Regions from separate parts of the Citrobacter telavivensis genome, predicted to be linked through region 1. Evidence: predicted binding sites of a transcription regulator. Region 1 holds the regulator's gene; each other region holds the start of a gene.

Region 1 (6,090 bases):
GCGCCTGCGCCCCAGGTTTCGTCCTCGCCGTACAGCCCCATCAAATCAAGATGGACGCGATTGAACGGGGCAAACCCGACACCGCCGGTGAAGACATTGCTGTCATTGTCCTTCACGTCAGCACGATAACCGGCACGGACGGCCAACCAGTCGAGCGGTCGGACTTCAGCACCGACGCCAACATACTGTGAGTTTTCCTCGCTTTTGAAGCCTTTAGTTTCGGTTAAATCACCGTCTGCGCTCAGCGTCAGCAGATCGTTCTGCCACGCCACACCGGCGGTGACCAACGGTCGAATCTGGTAAGTATCGCGGACGCCAGCCACCTCTTTTGTGTCGATATCGCGAGAGAACAGGTTTTGCCCGCTCAGGCCAACCGTCCAGTGTTCGCCAAAGTCCGCGGCCAGGCCCGCATCAACGTTAAAACCGGTATCATCATTGCGATAGCGACTGCTGTTGATGTCGTCGCTATTGAAATCGTAAATCGAGACCGTGTAGTTGTAGAGCCAGGTTTTTTGCAGTTTCGGCGTCACGCCAACCGAAACCGGTACGCCGCCCAGGTCGAACTGCCGAGCCACTGCGACACCGTAATCAGAGACAATGGCGGCGCGGCCAAACCCTTTTGACTTCAGGTTCTCAGGATCCACCGCCAGGATGCTGGAAGGCACCGCTTCAACGCCGCGCAGCGTGTCGATGTCGCCCTGATCAATAGACGAACTCACACGGGCGCGGGCGTTGGCTTTCGCCACAAAGGCCACGGCTAACACATCGTTCGGAATGCTGACCGCAAGCCCGCCCCCGGCTTTCGCACTGGCCGTTTTCCCTTTCAGGGATTCCAGTTGGTCAGCCAGATCGCCCGCGGCATTAGACACCTGCCGGTAGCCTGCGCTGCCGGGAACAAAGAGATCGAGGGGGTTGATATTGTCCAGGGAGCGGCGGTAGTTATTCACGTCGTCGGTGACATCATCAATCTTATCGCGCAGATTATCCTTGTCGGAAATCTGTCCACCGATAGCCGGGAAGATCACCGTAATGTCATCATCCGGCTGTGACTTCGCCAATAATGCCGGGTTGATGAGTACGCCGCTGCCATAATTTGCTGACGCCACGCCCGTGCCGCCCATCGCGTCATTACGCGCTTCTGTCCAGGAATTCGCGGCACTCGCGGTTTGAGACGCCAACAGCGAGCCCGTCATCGCCACCACCAAAATATTCAAATTTTTATTCACAGTAAGCCCATTTTATTCGCAGGTGAAAATCGTCTCTGCCAGTATCAACCGGACAAAGCTGGAGCATTGCTGTGATTAACAAGGAAAAAGTTGCCTGTTTTGCCCCGTCCTTTTATCGCCGGGGCGTTTATTTTTGTGACATGCCTCAATATATATAGAAGAGTTTGTAAATCAGGGAAAGATTAGCGGGCGATTTATCGCTCTGGTCTGGAACTCGGCGTTTCTCCCATAACATGATAAAGTGAGGGTTTTCTTACTCCATGCGATCCGAGGTGCCCAATGGAAAAGACCACAACGCAAGAGTTGCTGGCGCAAGCTGAAAAACTGTGCGCGCAACGCAATGTGCGCCTGACCCCACAGCGCCTCGAAGTGTTGCGTCTGATGAGCCTGCAGGAAGGCGCGATTAGCGCTTACGATCTGCTCGACCTGCTGCGTGAATCCGAACCGCAGGCCAAGCCGCCAACGGTCTATCGCGCCCTCGATTTTCTGCTTGAACAAGGGTTTGTGCATAAAGTCGAATCCACCAACAGCTACGTGTTGTGCTACCTGTTCGATCAGCCGACCCATACTTCCGCCATGTTTATCTGTGACCGCTGCGGCGCGGTGAAGGAAGAGTGTGCGGAAGGCGTGGAAGACATTATGCATACGCTGGCAGCGAAGATGGGATTTGCCCTGCGCCACAATGTCATTGAAGCACACGGATTATGTTCAGCCTGCGTGGAAGTAGAAGCCTGTCGTCATCCTGGCGAGTGCCAGCACGACCATTCGATTCAGGTTAAAAAGAAGCCCCGTTAAGGGCGTGGGCGGCACGCGATGCCGCCCGAAGCAAACAGAGGGGTGTACATCCTTGTACTCACGGGTAAGAGGGGGGATTACCAGCGATAGTCGTTGCGTTTTTCCCAGCTATCGACCTCTTTCTCCGCCTGGTCTTTCGCGTAACCATAACGTTCCTGGATTTTACCCACCAGCTGATCACGCTTACCTTCAATGACCGTCATATCGTCATCGGTCAGTTTGCCCCACTGCTCTTTCACTTTACCTTTGAACTGTTTCCAGTTACCGCCGACTTCGTCTTTATTCATCATAACGTCCTCTTTATTAGGCTGTGAATAGTGAGAGTAAACCGCCCAACTGCGTTCGTTTTCTGCTGGACGTGAGATTAAGTGTAGTCATAGATTCTGGGTTAAATTCACTATTCAGAATCTTTAACCATTACGAGACAGCAAACCAGGTTCCGTTTCGCCAGTGACGCCGCCAGATCCAGGCTAATGACAGCCCACGCAGCGCCAGAAATACCGCCAACGCCAGCCATAAACCGTGATTACCCAACACGGGTAGCGCGAATAGCGTCAGCGCAAACCCGGCGGCGGCCACCGCCATGCTGTTGCGCATTTCAGCCGCCCGCGTTGCGCCGATAAACATGCCATCCAGCAGATAGCACCAGACGCCGACCAGAGGCAAAATCGCCTGCCAGAGCAGGTAGCGATCGGCCAGTTGTTGGATTTGCGGTAGTGATGTCAGCAGCGCAACGATCGGTTCGCCGGCGAGTAAATAAACCAGTGAAAACAGCAGCGCGACGATACCAGACTGACGGCACGCGGCACGCCAGACTTCCAGTAACTGACTGCCGTCGCGGGCACCATAGGCCTGACCGGAATGCGCCTCCACGGCGTAAGCAAAGCCATCCAGCGCATAGGCCGTAAACGTCAGCAGCGTCATCAATACGGCGTTAACGGCGATGATATCGCTGCCCAGTCTGGCCCCCAGCACGGTGATAGCGCCAAAGCAGAGTTGCAGCAGCAGTGAACGCAGCATGATGTCGCGATTGAGCGCCAGAAGACGACGAATGTTTCCCCGCCAGGCCTGTTTGAGCATAACGAGGGAGACGCCACGCAGGTGCAACACCTTGCGCACCATCAGCAAACCGATCAGCAGCGTCGCATATTCCGCGATCACCGTCGCCAGCGCGGCCCCTTGCACGTTCATGTGCAACCCCATCACCAGCCAGAGGTCGAGCACAATATTCAGGATATTGCCGACAATCAGCAGGATCACCGGCGCACGCGCGTACTGTACGCCCAGTAACCAACCGAGCAGTACCAAATTCGCCAGCGATGCCGGGGCGCTCAGCCAGCGAATGGCCAGAAACCGTCTTGCCTGTTCCAGCACCGCTTCGCTACCACCCACAATGTGCAGCGCCAGATCGATAATCGGTGTACGAAAGAGCGCAATCACTGCCCCTGCGCCCAACGCCAGGATCAGCGGTTGCACCAGAGCCCGCGCCAGCGCCTGAGGATTCTTCGCACCGAACGCCTGCGCCGTCAACCCGGTCGTGCTCATGCGTAAAAAGAGCAGGAGCATGAACAGAAAACTGGTTGCCGTCGCCCCCACCGCCACCCCGCCGAGATACACGGGGCTGTCCAGGTGACCAATGACCGCCGTATCCACCAGTCCCAACAGCGGAACGGTGATATTGGAGAAAATCATCGGTAAGGCGAGACGCCAGAGCGCTTTGTCAGCAGAAGCAAAAAACGGCATGGAGCGAGCCTGAGAAGAGGTTATAACGAGAGTGGTGAGAGTGCCGGATGGCGGCGTAAACGCCTCATCCGGCCTACAGGAATACTACAGCCATTCACCGTTACGGATGACGCCAACGGCCAATCCTTCGATGGTGAAATTCTGTTCGCGAAGGTCAACCAGGATAGGTTTAAATTCGCTGTTTTCAGGCAGCAACTCAACTTTGTTGCCCTGTTTTTTCAAGCGTTTGACCGTCACTTCGTCGTCGATACGCGCCACAACCACCTGGCCATTACGCACATCCTGGGTTTTGTGTACCGCCAACAAATCGCCATCCATAATGCCGATATCTTTCATCGACATTCCGCTGACGCGCAGCAGGAAATCGGCATTCGGCTTAAACAAAGACGGATCCACCTGATAATGGCCTTCAATGTGCTGCTGCGCCAGCAAGGGTTCGCCCGCCGCAACACGACCGATGAGTGGTAAACCCTCTTCTTCTTCCTGCAGCAGTCGAATGCCGCGAGAAGCGCCGGAGACGATTTCAATTGCTCCTTTACGCGCCAGCGCTTTCAGGTGTTCTTCAGCCGCGTTTGGGGAACGGAACCCCAAACGCTGTGCGATCTCTGCACGCGTCGGTGGCATACCTGTCTGGCTGATGTGATCCCGAATGAGATCAAACACCTCTTGTTGCCTGGCCGTTAACGCTTTCATTCCGCCCCCTGGGTGTATATACAGTTATGCTGTGAGTATATACAGCTAAAGGTGATTTTGGAACCACAAACTGCACATTCAACAGCAGATTTAACTTGTTATGGAATCAGGGTCGAAAAAACCTTAGCGAAAATGTGTCCACAGCAGGATGCCCCAGGTGATCAGCGCCACAATGATAGAGAGCAGCACCGCCGCCGAGCCCATATCTTTTGCGCGACCAGAGAGTTCGTGATAGTCAGAACCAATACGGTCCACCACGGCCTCGATGGCGCTGTTCAGGATTTCAACAATCATGACCAGCATGACGGAGCCAATCAACAGCACGCGCGTAATGGCATCCACATCCAGCCAACAGGCGATAGCCACGGCCAGCAAAACCGCCACGCTCTCCTGACGGAACGCGGCCTCGTTAATCCACGCGGCGCGAAAACCTTTCCAGGAATAGCCTGCGGCTTTGATAATTCGGGTGAATCCAGTGGTATTATTAGCCATTAAAAGAACCTTTTTGCATTATTGGCGTCAATGACATTGTCTTGTTAACTCATGTGATTCGAGTTAAGGCAACGCGGCGCGAAGTATGACGGGATACACCAGAAATTCACATGACTTTCTGATATCCTTGCAACGCAATTGCATTATTAACCAGAGGCTTTACATCGTTTATGTCCGGCTGGCCACGAATTTACTACAAAATCCTGAATTTACCATTAAGCGTACTGGTAAAAAGCAAGTCTATTCCGGCAGATCCTGCCCCGGAGTTAGGACTCGATACCTCTCGTCCAATTATGTACGTTTTACCGTACAACTCCAAAGCGGACTTGCTGACGCTGCGCGCGCAATGCCTGGCGCACGATCTCCCCGACCCATTAGAGCCGCTGGAGATCGATGGCACGCAGTTACCGCGCTATGTGTTCATTCACGGCGGACCGCGGGTGTTCACCTATTACACGCCGAAAGAAGAGTCCATTAAGCTGTTCCATAACTATCTCGACCTGCATCGCAGCAATCCGGATCTGGATGTGCAAATGGTGCCGGTGTCGGTGATGTTTGGACGCTCACCGGGTCGCGAGAAGGGTGAGGTTAACCCGCCGCTGCGTATGCTTAACGGCATCCAGAAATTCGTTGCCGTCTCCTGGCTGGGTCGCGACAGCTTTGTCCGTTTCTCTCCTTCCGTCTCCCTGCGCCGCATGGCCGATGAGCACGGCACGGATAAAATCATTGCGCAGAAACTGGCACGCGTGGCGCGTATGCACTTTGCCCGTCAGCGACTGGCTGCTGTGGGGCCACGTCTGCCTGCACGTCAGGATCTCTTCAACAAGCTGCTGGCGTCCAAAGCGATTGCCCGCGCGGTAGAAGATGAAGCGCGCAGCAAGAAAATCTCCCATGAAAAGGCGCAGCAAAACGCGATTGCGCTGATGGAAGAGATCGCCGCCAACTTCTCATACGAGATGATTCGCCTGACTGACCGTATCCTGGGCTTCACCTGGAACCGGCTCTATCAGGGGATTAACGTTCACAACGCTGAGCGCGTGCGCCAGCTGGCGCACGACGGGCACGAAATTGTCTATGTTCCCTGCCACCGCAGCCACATGGACTATCTGTTGCTCTCTTACGTGCTCTACCACCAGGGGCT
Region 2 (6,090 bases), on a different contig from region 1:
GAGGACGCCCAGCAGTTGACGACGCTGAATGATCGGCACCCCGAGGAAGGCACGGAAGCGCTCTTCTTTTACCGAGGGGATATATTTAAAACTGGGATGTTTTTGCGCATCGGCAAGGTTGATAGGTTCCGCCAGCCTGCCAACCAGGCCGACGATACCTTCATCAAACGCGAGTGCGACAGTGCGACCGCGCGGTTTTTTAAGCCCCCGCGTCGCCATGAGGTAATAACAACGCCGGTCATGATCGGCCAGATAAACCGAGCAGACCTCTGTATCCATCGCAAGACAGATGTCAGTAACCAGAATATTCAGCGCTTCATTAAGACGCGGAGCACTGGCCACCTTTTCGACTATTTCGCGCAGGCGGGTGAGCATAATTTGCGTGGCTTAACCTCTTTTACGTCGATAAGCAGGTGTACTTTGCGGCTTCGGCGTCGTTTCCTGAAGCGCCATCACAACACTTGCGAACTCTTTCATCACCCTGCGGTAGACATCGCGTTTAAATGAAACCACTTGCCGGACCGGGTACCAGTAACTTACCCAACGCCAGCCGTCGAACTCAGGAGTGCTGCTGGTTTGCATATTGATTTCCGCGTCCCCGCTCATCAACTGCAAAAGAAACCACTTTTGTTTCTGGCCGATACATACCGGCTTTGTATCCCAACGCACCAAACGTTTTGGTAACTTGTAACGCAACCAGTTGCGAGTAGAGGCAAGGATTCGCACATCTTTACGGCTTAACCCTACTTCTTCAAACAGTTCCCGGTACATCGCCTGTTCTGCTGATTCTCCTGGGTTTATCCCACCCTGTGGGAACTGCCAGGAGTGCTGACCAAACCGCCGGGCCCACATCACCTGCCCCTGACGATTACAAATTACGATACCTACATTTGGGCGGTAGCCATCGTCATCAATCACCGGACTACCTCAATATAAACCTTATATGAGAATGATTGTTTCACACTCCTGACAGACGGTAAACCACTGAGTTAAGACGGTGTGCATCTAATAACAATTGAATAACTCACAGTTAAAGACAAAGTTATAAACAGACACTCACCCATATGGGCGATTTTATTCACCTTTTCTGTGGATAGAGTTGTGAAGAAGTACGGAATTACTCCGGGAAAAACCGGTACAGTTTGAATAAACTGCCGACAGGGTGAAAAAAATCTTTTCTTATATTCATGAGGTTACTTGGTCATCCCACCTGTTATCAGGCAAAAAAGTGACAAGTATCACACTGACGATCCTCAGGCTGATGAAAGATCGAACAGCGCCGACTTTATCCACAGATTGTGCCAATAAGTTAAACACAAATTGTGTAAAAATTCGATTTTCGTCGCACGTCAAGGCTGTAAATGGAAACAGTAGTCGGGGTTTTTCACAGTTATCCCATCTTTCTGTGGATAACATGGTGTAAGATCCTGTTTATTTTCAGTGACCAGAAATGGAAAACCCATTCTGGTGTTGCGCAACACGTGATGCCGTAAACTAAAAATCAATATAAATCATGGCATTGGATATCGCATGTGGAAAACGATAAACTTCTTTTCCACGGTATAAAATCATTGTTTATTTTTTCACCTAAGGTATGACGCCATGTCCGGACTCCATCCTTTACGCTTTCCGCCGGAATCTGAAGCCCTTCTGCTCCAGCAGGCGCAGCAGCTTTCGGGCTATTCGTTAGGCGAACTGGCTGCGCTGGCGGGCATTGTTGCGCCGAAAGATCTCAAGCGGGACAAAGGCTGGATCGGCGTGTTGCTGGAACTCTGGCTGGGCGCCAGCGCCGGAAGTAAGCCTGAGCAGGATTTCGCCGCACTCGGCGTTGAGTTGAAAACCATTCCTGTGGACAGCCTTGGGCGCCCGCTCGAAACCACCTTTGTCTGCGTCGCGCCGCTGACGGGAAACAGTGGCGTAACGTGGGAAACCAGCCACGTGCGGCACAAACTGAAGCGAGTGCTGTGGATCCCGGTGGAAGGCGAGCGCAGCATTCCCCTCGCACAACGGCGGGTGGGTTCGCCGGTGCTGTGGAGTCCCGATGAAGAAGAAGACCGTCAGTTGCGTCTGGACTGGGAAGAGTTAATGGACATGATTGTGCTCGGTCAGGTTGAACGCATTACCGCCCGGCATGGCGAATTTTTACAACTGAGACCAAAGGCGGCAAACGCCAAAGCGCTCACCGAGGCCATCGGCGCCCAGGGCGAGCCAATACTGACGTTGCCGCGTGGTTTTTATCTGAAAAAGAACTTCACACGCGCCCTGCTGGAACGCCACTTTTTGTTACAGCAGCGTTAGACTTTCGCCTGGTGCCCCGGAAGCATATAATTAGCGCTTCTTTTTTTTGGCAGGACTTTGTTCAATGTTATTTGCATGGATAACCGATCCTAACGCCTGGCTTGCGCTCGGTACGCTGACGCTGCTGGAGATCGTGCTTGGGATCGATAATATTATTTTCCTCTCTCTGGTGGTTGCAAAACTCCCGACTGCGCAACGCGCACATGCCCGACGTCTGGGTCTTGCGGCGGCGATGATCATGCGTCTGGCGCTGCTGGCCTCCATCGCTTGGGTGACCCGGCTGACCAATCCGCTGTTTGACGTGTTTGGTGAGGCCATTTCCGCCCGCGACCTGATCCTTCTGCTCGGCGGATTGTTCCTGATCTGGAAAGCGAGTAAGGAGATCCACGAATCCATTGAAGGTGAAGAAGAAGGGATGAACATGCGCGTCACCTCCTTCCTGGGAGCAATCGTGCAAATCATGCTGCTCGACATCATCTTCAGCCTGGACTCGGTGATCACGGCGGTCGGTTTGTCCGATCATCTGTTCATTATGATGGCGGCGGTGGTGATTGCCGTTGGCGTAATGATGTTTGCAGCACGTCCTATTGGCGAGTTTGTCGACCGACACCCGTCCGTGAAGATGCTGGCGCTGTCGTTCCTGATTCTGGTGGGCTTCACCCTGATTCTGGAAAGTTTCGATGTTCACGTGCCGAAGGGTTACATCTATTTCGCCATGTTCTTCTCGATTGCGGTCGAGAGCCTGAACCTGTTGCGAAACAAAAAAAACCCGTTGTAATTGCCTTTTTCGCTCCCGGTGGGGAGCGAAATTCTTTCCTTTTCCCCTCTCAGTTTAAGATTTTCCTGCTTTTCCTGCCCATAACGTCAGGTTATTACTAGACTATTATCAGACGCAGGCCACGTGAGGATAAATGGATGAAAAAATGGGCAGTGATAATTTCCGCAGTTGGACTGGCTTTTGCTGTTTCCGGCTGTAGTAGCGACTATGTGATGGCGACCAAAGATGGTCGGATGATCCTGACCGACGGGAAACCCGAGATTGACGATGATACCGGTCTGGTGAGCTACCACGACCAGCAGGGCAACGCCATGCAAATTAACCGTGACGAGGTTTCTCAGATCATTGAACGTTGAGGGTTGAGGTCAGCCACGCTGCTGGCCTTAACAATTTTTCTTCCCTTTTTCCCTTCCCTCAGCCATTTTTATAATCCTTATGTCGTGATTATAAAAAGGAAACGGCTATGCAATATCACCGTATACCCCACAGCTCGCTTGAAGTTAGTACACTGGGGCTGGGCACAATGACGTTTGGTGAACAAAATAGCGAAGCCGACGCACATGCACAGCTCAACTATGCCGTCGCCAACGGCATTAACCTGATCGACGTGGCCGAAATGTACCCGGTCCCGCCGCGCCCGGAAACCCAGGGGCTCACCGAAACTTACGTCGGAAACTGGCTGGCCAAACATGGCAACCGTGAAAAACTGATTGTCGCCTCCAAGGTCAGCGGCCCGTCGCGTAATAACGACAACAGCATTCGTCCGAACCAGGCACTGGATCGTAAGAACATCCGCGAAGCGCTGCACGACAGCCTGAAGCGTCTGCAAACCGATTATCTGGATCTCTACCAGGTTCACTGGCCGCAGCGCCCGACCAACTGTTTTGGCAAGCTCGGTTACAGCTGGACCGATGCCGCGCCGGTGGTGTCGCTGCTGGATACGCTGGATGCGCTGGCCGAGTTTCAGCGCGCGGGTAAGATTCGCTACATCGGCGTCTCAAATGAAACGGCCTTTGGCGTGATGCGCTATCTGCACCTGGCGGATAAACATGACCTGCCGCGCATTGTCACCATCCAGAACCCTTACAGTCTGGTCAACCGCAGTTTTGAAGTGGGACTGGCGGAAGTGAGCCAGTACGAAGGCGTCGAACTGCTGGCCTATTCCTGTCTGGGATTTGGCACGCTGACCGGTAAATACCTGAACGGCGCGAAACCGGCCGGGGCGCGCAATACGCTGTTTAGTCGTTTTACCCGCTACAGCGGCGAGCAGACGCAAAAAGCCGTGGCCGCGTATGTGGAGATAGCCAGACGCCATAACCTCAGTCCGGCGCAGATGGCGCTGGCATTCGTTCGTCGTCAGCCGTTTGTTGCCAGTACGCTGCTTGGCGCCACCACCATGGAACAACTGAAAACCAACGTTGAGAGCTTACATCTGGAGTTAAGCGAAGAGGTGTTGGCAGAGATTGAAGCGGTGCATCAGGTTTACACCTATCCTGCACCGTAACAGAAGCGCGCCGGAGGAATTCCGGCGCGTTGATTACGCCTGACGGCGCTGCCAGATCCACAGCGCCGCAATGGCCAGCGCGAACAGACCGCCAAAACCGATACCCACGGCAATGACCGGGATCCCTACCCATACCGCCAGCGAGTAGAGCCCCAGCATCAACAGCATCGCACTGTTCTCACCGAGGTTCTGTACCGCAATCGCATTACCCGCGCCGACGCTCTTCTTTCCGCGCTCCTGCAACAGCGCATTCAGTGGAACCACAAAGAAGCCGCCCAGCACACCAATCAGCATCAGCAGCGCATAGGCAGGCAGCAGCGCGTGTTGCAGAGAAAAAATCAGCACGACGACGCCAATCAGGATCCCCGCAGGCATGCAACGCACCACCGTATCCAGCGTCACCAGTCTGGCAGCGGCACCCGCCCCGACCACAATACCGACCGCGACCATCGCGTTAAGATAGGTTGGCGTGGCGTTATCGGTAATGCCTAACGCCACCGGCACCCACAGCACCAGCAGGAAACGCAGCGTCACTCCCGCGCCCCAGAACAGACTGGTGCCCACCAGCGAGAAACGTGTTTCGCCGTTGCGCCACAGTGAAACACAGGCGCAGAAGAAACTGCGGGTCATTTTTGCCAGATGCCAGGACTGCCCAGGACGCGCGGCGGCCAGTTTGGGAATAGAGAGGTTTGCCACCACGGCACCGGCGTAGGCCAGCGCACAGGCAACCAGTGCGGCAATGACATGCCAGTCGGCCAGCACCCCACCGGCCACCGAGCCAAGCAGGATCGCCGCAATGGTGGATGCTTCCATCAGACCGTTGGCTTTCACCAGCTTATCGCCAGTGGTCAGTTCACCCAGAATGCCGTATTTGGCCGGTGAGTAAGCCGCCGCGCCAACGCCCACCAGCGTATAGCCGAGAAACGGATTGAAGCCAAAGCAGATGCTTGCCGCCCCCAGCAGTTTAAGGCCGTTGGCGAACATCATCACCCGACCTTTGGCAAAGCTGTCAGCGACCTGCCCCACAAATGGCGCAAACAGGATGTAAGCGCCCACAAACACCATTTGCAGAATCGGCTGACTCCAGTCCGGATAGAACTGTTCCTTCAGCAGCGCCAGCGTGGCAAACAGCAGGGCGTTATCGCCAAACGCCGAGAGAAACTGCGCCGCGATAACCGACATCATCCCTTTCGACCAGACAGAGGTATTGGTATGTACTGACTCAGGCATTTTGTTTTTCCGGATTATCAACCCAGCTTTTCAGCGTAACGAAATCCGGCTTACCGCTGCCGAGTAACGGGAGTTGTTTCAGGTAACGGATATCGCGCGGCACCGCCAGTTCAGGGATGCCGTGCGCGCGGGCGTACTGCTGTAAAACGTCACGCGTCAGTTCGCTATCGGTGGTAAAGAGCACCAGCGCTTCGCCTTTGCTGGCATCACTCTTGATAGCCGTTGCATGCATTTTCTCCGGCGACACACCAAGCGCCAGTTGCTCCACCATCTCCAGCGA
Region 3 (6,090 bases), on a different contig from region 1:
TCAATGGGCGGGAACGCTATTTTATGAATATGCACCTGGCTGAGCAAATCCCCTTTCAGATCCAGCCCCTCGGCGAAAGATTGCAGCCCAATCAACACGCTACGCTCGCCGTTCTCCACCCGCTTACGGTGCAACTCCACCAACCGATAGCGCGGCTGGTCACCCTGGACCAGCAACAGCAGACGCAAATCGGTGACGTGTTCCAGAAATCGCTGCATTGCCCGTCCGCTGGCAAACAATACCAGCATGCCGGTGTGCTTTTTGCTTTCCAGCTGTTCGCGAAAATAGGCAGCCATTTCCGCGATATGCTGCTCTTCGGTATCAATTAGCGGCTCATAGCGCATCTGCGGAATAATGATTTTGCCCTGTTCGACGTGGTTAAACGGCGAATCAAGCGCGACAAAACGGTCTCCGGCTTTCTCCTTCAGACCGCTCATCTCCTGCAGGCGTGAAAAACTGTTAAGCGAACGCAGCGTGGCGGAGGTGACGATAATATGCGGCACGCTGCGCCAGAGTAGCCGCTCCAGCTGATCGCTCACGCGGATCCCCACACAGTGAAACCAGACGTGAGGCTGCCCGTCGCGCACATCGCGCGTCGTCCATTTCGACACCGGCGCACCGGACGACTGGGCCAGTGAGGCCAGCCGCCACAGTTTGCTTTGTGCCTCAAACATCCCCAGCGCACGGTTCATCTGCAAAATAGCCCGGTGCAGGCGCACAACATCGTGGCTGCCGGTTTTCTCGCTGAGATCGTTTAAAAATAGCTCCGCCAGACCGCGCAGCGTTTCGGTGAGCTTCGCCAGACGCTGGCAAATCTCCATCACTTCATCCGGCAGTGTTCCCATCGCAAAGCGATGTTCCGCCTCCTGCCCGGCGGGCATGTACAGATTGAGAATGCTATTAAGCGAGGCGATAAGCTCATACAACTCTTCGCAATGGGCGTTCAGACGCTCCGGATTCGCCAGCGGCGGCGTGGTTTTGGGACGAAACTGCTCCATGCAGGTCGCCACCAGTTTGCTGAACAGATCCAGCTGCAGGCGATACCAGGGTGCGGTGATTTCGGCACTCATTTCCAGCGCATCGCGGGCGACGTCCGGCAGATGATGGCCTTCATCCAGCACCAGCAGCAGGTTTTTCGGGTCCGGCAGCACCGCTTCACTTTCCATCGCTGCCATCACCAGCGCATGGTTTGCCACCACCACTTCCGCTTCCTGAATCTCACGACGCGCCACAAAGAACGGGCACTCACGATAGTAATGACAGTTGCGGTTCAGGCAGCTGGCTTTGTCGGTGCTCAATCGCCGCCAGAGGTCGTCATCAATGGCGATATCCGTATGATCGCGCAGGCCGTCCCACTTGTAGCTGTCGAGGGCGTCTTTCAACTTTGCACAGCGCTTCTGTTCTTCCTGGTTGTTCGCCGTGAGTTCATCATCAAGAAACGCGAGCAGATCCTGCTGCGTGGGTTCAGTACTGGCCAGCGCCGTCAGATTTCGCGGGCACACATAGCGACCGCGACCAAACGCGGCGGTAAAGCGAAGATCGGGAATGATTTTGCGCAGTAATGGCAGATCTTTACTGTAAATCTGATCCTGCAACGCCACGTTGGCGGTACTGACCACCAGCGTTTTTTGCTCTTCCCGCGCAATGGCAATACCGGGAATGAGATAAGACAGGGTTTTCCCCACCCCGGTGGGCGCTTCAATCGCCAGATGACGCCCTTCTTCTCCGGTCAGCGTTTTCGCGACATCGGCAATCATCTGCCGCTGCGGCGCACGGGGGATAAAGTCGGGGATCTGTTCCTGAAGCGCCTTATACCAGGCGGCGATTTGCGCTTTGAGCGCAGCGGTTAATGCCATGAGAAAACCTGAAATACTGTATAAACAGCCACTATTGTGGCACATTTCAGGCCTGGAACGTACCTTTTTTGCCGGTTCTGGAAAGCGCTTCGCAACTCGGGGGCGAAGTGCCGGATGGCGGCTTGCGCCTTATCCGGCCTACGTTTAAGCATACTCCGGGCCGGATAAGCGCGTAGGCCTGATAAGCGCAGCGCCATCAGGCAGCTGCGCTGCGACTTAATAGTAACCCAGCAGCTTCCACCACAGCATCCCAACCGCGAAGATGATGATCACATTAAACGTCACCACGCACAGGTTGATTCGGTAAAACCGCGGTCGCTCGAAATAGCCTTGCGCAAAGTAGATAGGGCCGGGTCCACCACCGTACTCCGTGTTCCCCCACATCAGGTTACTGAAGATACCGAAGCAGATTGCCACCATCATCGGCGGCGCTCCGGCCGCAATCGCCGTTGCGGCAAACGGCGCGTACAGCGCGGCAACGTGCCCCGTGGCGGTGGCAAACAGATAGTGGACATAGATATACAGGACCCCGAGCACGATAAAGGCTTCCATCGCGCCGAATCCCTGAATCCCGCTGCCCAACTTCACCGTCATCCATTTGATGAATCCCAGATCCGCCAGACCCGTCGCCAGGCTGATGATCACGCTAAACCAGATTACCGTATCCCACGCGGCATGGTCATTAAGGAGACTTTTCCAGCTTACCGCGCCGGTCGCAAACAAATAGGCCGCCAGACCCAGCCCGACCGACGTCGCGGAGATCCCGGTTATCAGGCTGGTTCCCCAGCCCACCAGCGCCAGCACAAAGCCTACCGCCACTTTTTTCTCATTACTGCTCATTCCGCCCAGTTCGCTGAGCGACTGTTTGCCCATCGCTTTGGCTTCCGGAGTGTGCTTCAGTTCCGGATCCAGCAGCTTGTAGACCAGCAGCGGCATCAGGCAAAAGCAGACCATCGCCGGTACTACGGCGGAAATAAACCATCCGCCCCAGGTGATATCCAGACCCAGCGTGGATTTTGCCAGGCTTGCTACCAGCGGGTTTGCCGCCATCCCCGTCAAAAATATCGCCCCGGTGATCGGCGTGAACTGAAAGCAGACCATCGTTAAGAAATCACCAATCCGCTTACCGGTCGCGCCGGGTGCCGAGCCGAGTACGTCGTTGATTGAACGGGCGATGGGGAAAATAATCCCGCCAGAACGCGCCGTCACGGAAGGCATTGCCGGAGCCATAATCAGGTCGGAAACGCCGAGCGAATAGGCAATTCCCAGACTGCTTCCACCAAACAGCGACAGCATTTTATAAGCAATGCGTTTCCCCAGTCCGGAGGTCACAAATCCCAGCGAGAGCACGTAGGCGCAGAAAATCAGCCACACAGTGCCAGAGGCAAAGCCCGACAGCGCCTTTGCCTCGGTCAAGGTTTTACTAAAGATAACCACGCAAAGCGCAATCAGCATGACCGCCCCCGAAGGGAGCGGTTGGGTCAGGATAGCCGCAATGGTCGCGGCAAAAATCGCAAACATATGCCAGGCCGCCGGCGTTAGCCCGTCAGGGACGGGAATAAACCAAATGACGGCGCCAATCACCAGCGGGATCAGAAATGAGATAACTTTCTTTCCCGCGACAGAATTCGTAGACATAGCAATATCCTTATTCCGTTAACACGAGAACGTTCATTTCCGTGACTGATACTTGGCCAGCACCTGATCGACCATTTCAGGCGCCATTCCCAGGTAATTTGCCGGATCGGTCAGTTGGTGAATCAGTTGCGGATCCAGTCGCTGTGCAACTGTCGGCATAGCGTTCAGCACGTCTGCCAGGTGACCGCCCTTCTCATTGACGATACGACAGGCGTCATAGACGACATCGTGGGCATCCTGGCGACCGATGTACGGAGCCAGTCCCATCATCACGGCTTCTGCCACAATCAGTCCATTGGTCATTCCCAGATTGCGCAGCATCGCCGCTTCATCGACCTCCAGTCCCGCCAGCATAAAGTTGGCCTGATGCAGCGCGCCTGCGCTCAGCACGAAACTTTCCGGGATCGCAATCCACTCCGCATGCCACGGCCCGGTCGCGCGTTCCAGATCCTGAACCATCGCATCCAGCATCAGTCCGGCCTGTTGACGAACGCCTTTTGCACAGGCCAGCATCAGTTCGCTGGAGATAGGGTTGCGTTTTTGCGGCATGGTGCTGCTCGCACCGCGTCCTTTTACGAACGGTTCATACAGTTCGCCAAACTCGTTCGACGCCATCAGCATCACGTCATACGCAATCTTCCCTAACGAACCGGTCATGACCGCCAGCAGGTTCACCGCTTCGGCAAAGCCGTCGCGCGCCACGTGCCAGGTGGAAGTGGGAACGTTGAGGCCCAACTCTTCCATCAGCGCTTTTTGTACCGCCAATCCTTTATCGCCCAGCGACGCCAGCGTGCCGGCAGCCCCGGCAAATTCACCGACCAGCACGCGGGGACGCGCCTGTTGCAGACGTTCGGCATGGCGTTCAAACATGTCCAGCCAGATGGCGGCTTTATAGCCAAAAGTCACCGGCAGCGCCTGCTGTAAGTGGGTGCGTCCGGCCATCGGCGTATCACGATAGCGCAGCGCCAGGTCAGCCAGCGTCGCACGCAACCGGTCCATGTCCGCCTCGATCAGTTCAAAGGCATCACGGATTTGCAGAACCACCGCCGTGTCCATAATGTCCTGCGTCGTCGCTCCCCAGTGCACGTAGCCGCCAGACTCGCCAGCCTGCTTTGAAATCTGGTGAACGAGCGGCAGGATCGGGTAACCGACGATTTCCGTCTCATGGCGCAGCAAATCGAAATCCAGCGTATCGGCATTGCACTTCTCGGCGATCTCTTTGGCTGCCGCTTCCGGGATCACCCCACAGCGCGCCTGCGCTTTGGCGAGCGCGACCTCCACTTCGACATATTTGCGAATGAGTTCGTAGTCATCAAACACCGCACGCATTGCCGGTGTACCAAAAGAATCTCTAAATAAAACAGAATCCATTACATTCGAAGCCATAAATCCCCCGGTTTAATCCGATAGTGATAAGATGTGTGTCTGCCCCGGTTTACACCTCATCCGGGACTACTTAAATGTCCGAACATAAAACAATGTCCGTACATTTTAAATGTACGGACATTTATAATAATCATGATGAATGTATGGAATAGCCCGTACACATTTTTGTGACTGTGATCATTAATTATTTGATGAAACTGCGATGAAAGAATCTCTGTACAAGCGGATAGCCCGTGAACTGGCCCATCAAATCTCGACGGGAACTTACCCACCGGGTTCACTGTTTCCGACGGAAATGGAACTGTGCGAAACCTGGCAGGTGAGCCGTCACACCATGCGCGAAGCGTTGCGGGAATTAACGGAACAGGGGCTGATTTCGCGGCGTAAAGGCGCAGGTACGCGCGTATGTGAACCGCAGGCGAGCGGGGTTAACCATCCGCTGTCGCATCTGGAAGATCTGCTGCTGTTGGCGAAGAACAACCTGCGGGTGATTAAGAAGATCGATGAGATTGTGGCGGATATTGAGCTTTCTCAGCTGATAGATTGTCCGCCAGGCTCACGCTGGCTACATATCGCCAGTATTCGCGAAGATGCGCAAAACCCGGACGCCCCTATTTGCTGGACGGACAGTTACGCCAGCACCGATTACTCCAGGCTGCGCACGTTTATCCGTGACGATCCGCACTCGCTGATTAGCGATCTGATCGAAACGCACTACGGGATTAAGAGCCACGAAGTCCATCAGACGATCACCGCCGTTGGTGTACCAAAGAAAATCGCAAAGATACTGAATGTCGAACCCGATTCTCCGGGGATGCGCATCGTGCGACGCTATCGGGATCGAGACGGAAAGGTGTTCGAGACCACGATTTCAATTCACCCGGCGGGAAGGTATACCTGCTCTATCGTGTTGAAATCGCAGAATTCGGGGGAATGAGGGGGAATTTTGCATACCCTTTTAAAGTGAATATGCCACCACCTGTAACAGGTTCCGTTCACCTCATGTTCGCAGCTTGTCTGGCACCCTTGCTCCTGTGAACGTGTTAAGGAGGCTCGTCGCCGCCTCCCTTGCACGTTCACGTGTACTGTAGTTTCAGAGAATCACTGAATACAAAGTGAACGTAAAATTTCTCAGAGTATCAGGTTCCCCTGACCCCTTACTGTAGTGGCGTAATTCTGCGTGGACGACGCGGCGGACGGGGCTTTTCGC

What was found. Region 1 encodes LexA, which represses DNA repair genes until DNA is damaged. Its sites were predicted from a motif close to TNCTGTATGTACATACAGNA; they were not measured.
Region 2: mutH (DNA mismatch repair endonuclease MutH) is a predicted target of LexA. The motif match lies at 1,354-1,373, and genes of this name have one in related genera.
Region 3: dinG (ATP-dependent DNA helicase DinG) is a predicted target of LexA. The motif match lies at 1,871-1,890, and genes of this name have one in related genera.

The regions. Positions count from the first base shown of each region.
Region 1 is NZ_JBGUBF010000006.1:63,765-69,854, reverse strand. It holds gene ACERJC_RS20270 (conjugal transfer protein TraF) at 1-1,193, opposite strand, end outside; gene zur (zinc uptake transcriptional repressor Zur) at 1,506-2,021, shown strand; gene ACERJC_RS20260 (CsbD family protein) at 2,099-2,308, opposite strand; gene dinF (MATE family efflux transporter DinF) at 2,439-3,764, opposite strand; gene lexA (transcriptional repressor LexA) at 3,849-4,457, opposite strand; gene ACERJC_RS20245 (diacylglycerol kinase) at 4,581-4,949, opposite strand; gene plsB (glycerol-3-phosphate 1-O-acyltransferase PlsB) at 5,120-6,090, shown strand, end outside.
Region 2 is NZ_JBGUBF010000002.1:546,640-552,729, reverse strand. It holds gene ptsP (phosphoenolpyruvate--protein phosphotransferase) at 1-375, opposite strand, end outside; gene rppH (RNA pyrophosphohydrolase) at 388-918, opposite strand; gene mutH (DNA mismatch repair endonuclease MutH) at 1,603-2,298, shown strand; gene ACERJC_RS13680 (TerC family protein) at 2,363-3,076, shown strand; gene ygdR (lipoprotein YgdR) at 3,214-3,432, shown strand; gene ACERJC_RS13670 (NADP(H)-dependent aldo-keto reductase) at 3,540-4,580, shown strand; gene lplT (lysophospholipid transporter LplT) at 4,614-5,810, opposite strand; gene aas (bifunctional acyl-ACP--phospholipid O-acyltransferase/long-chain-fatty-acid--ACP ligase) at 5,803-6,090, opposite strand, start outside.
Region 3 is NZ_JBGUBF010000001.1:590,362-596,451, reverse strand. It holds gene dinG (ATP-dependent DNA helicase DinG) at 1-1,856, opposite strand, end outside; gene ACERJC_RS02770 (DASS family sodium-coupled anion symporter) at 2,073-3,494, opposite strand; gene pcaB (3-carboxy-cis,cis-muconate cycloisomerase) at 3,528-4,880, opposite strand; gene ACERJC_RS02760 (GntR family transcriptional regulator) at 5,083-5,817, shown strand; gene rhlE (ATP-dependent RNA helicase RhlE) at 6,038-6,090, opposite strand, start outside.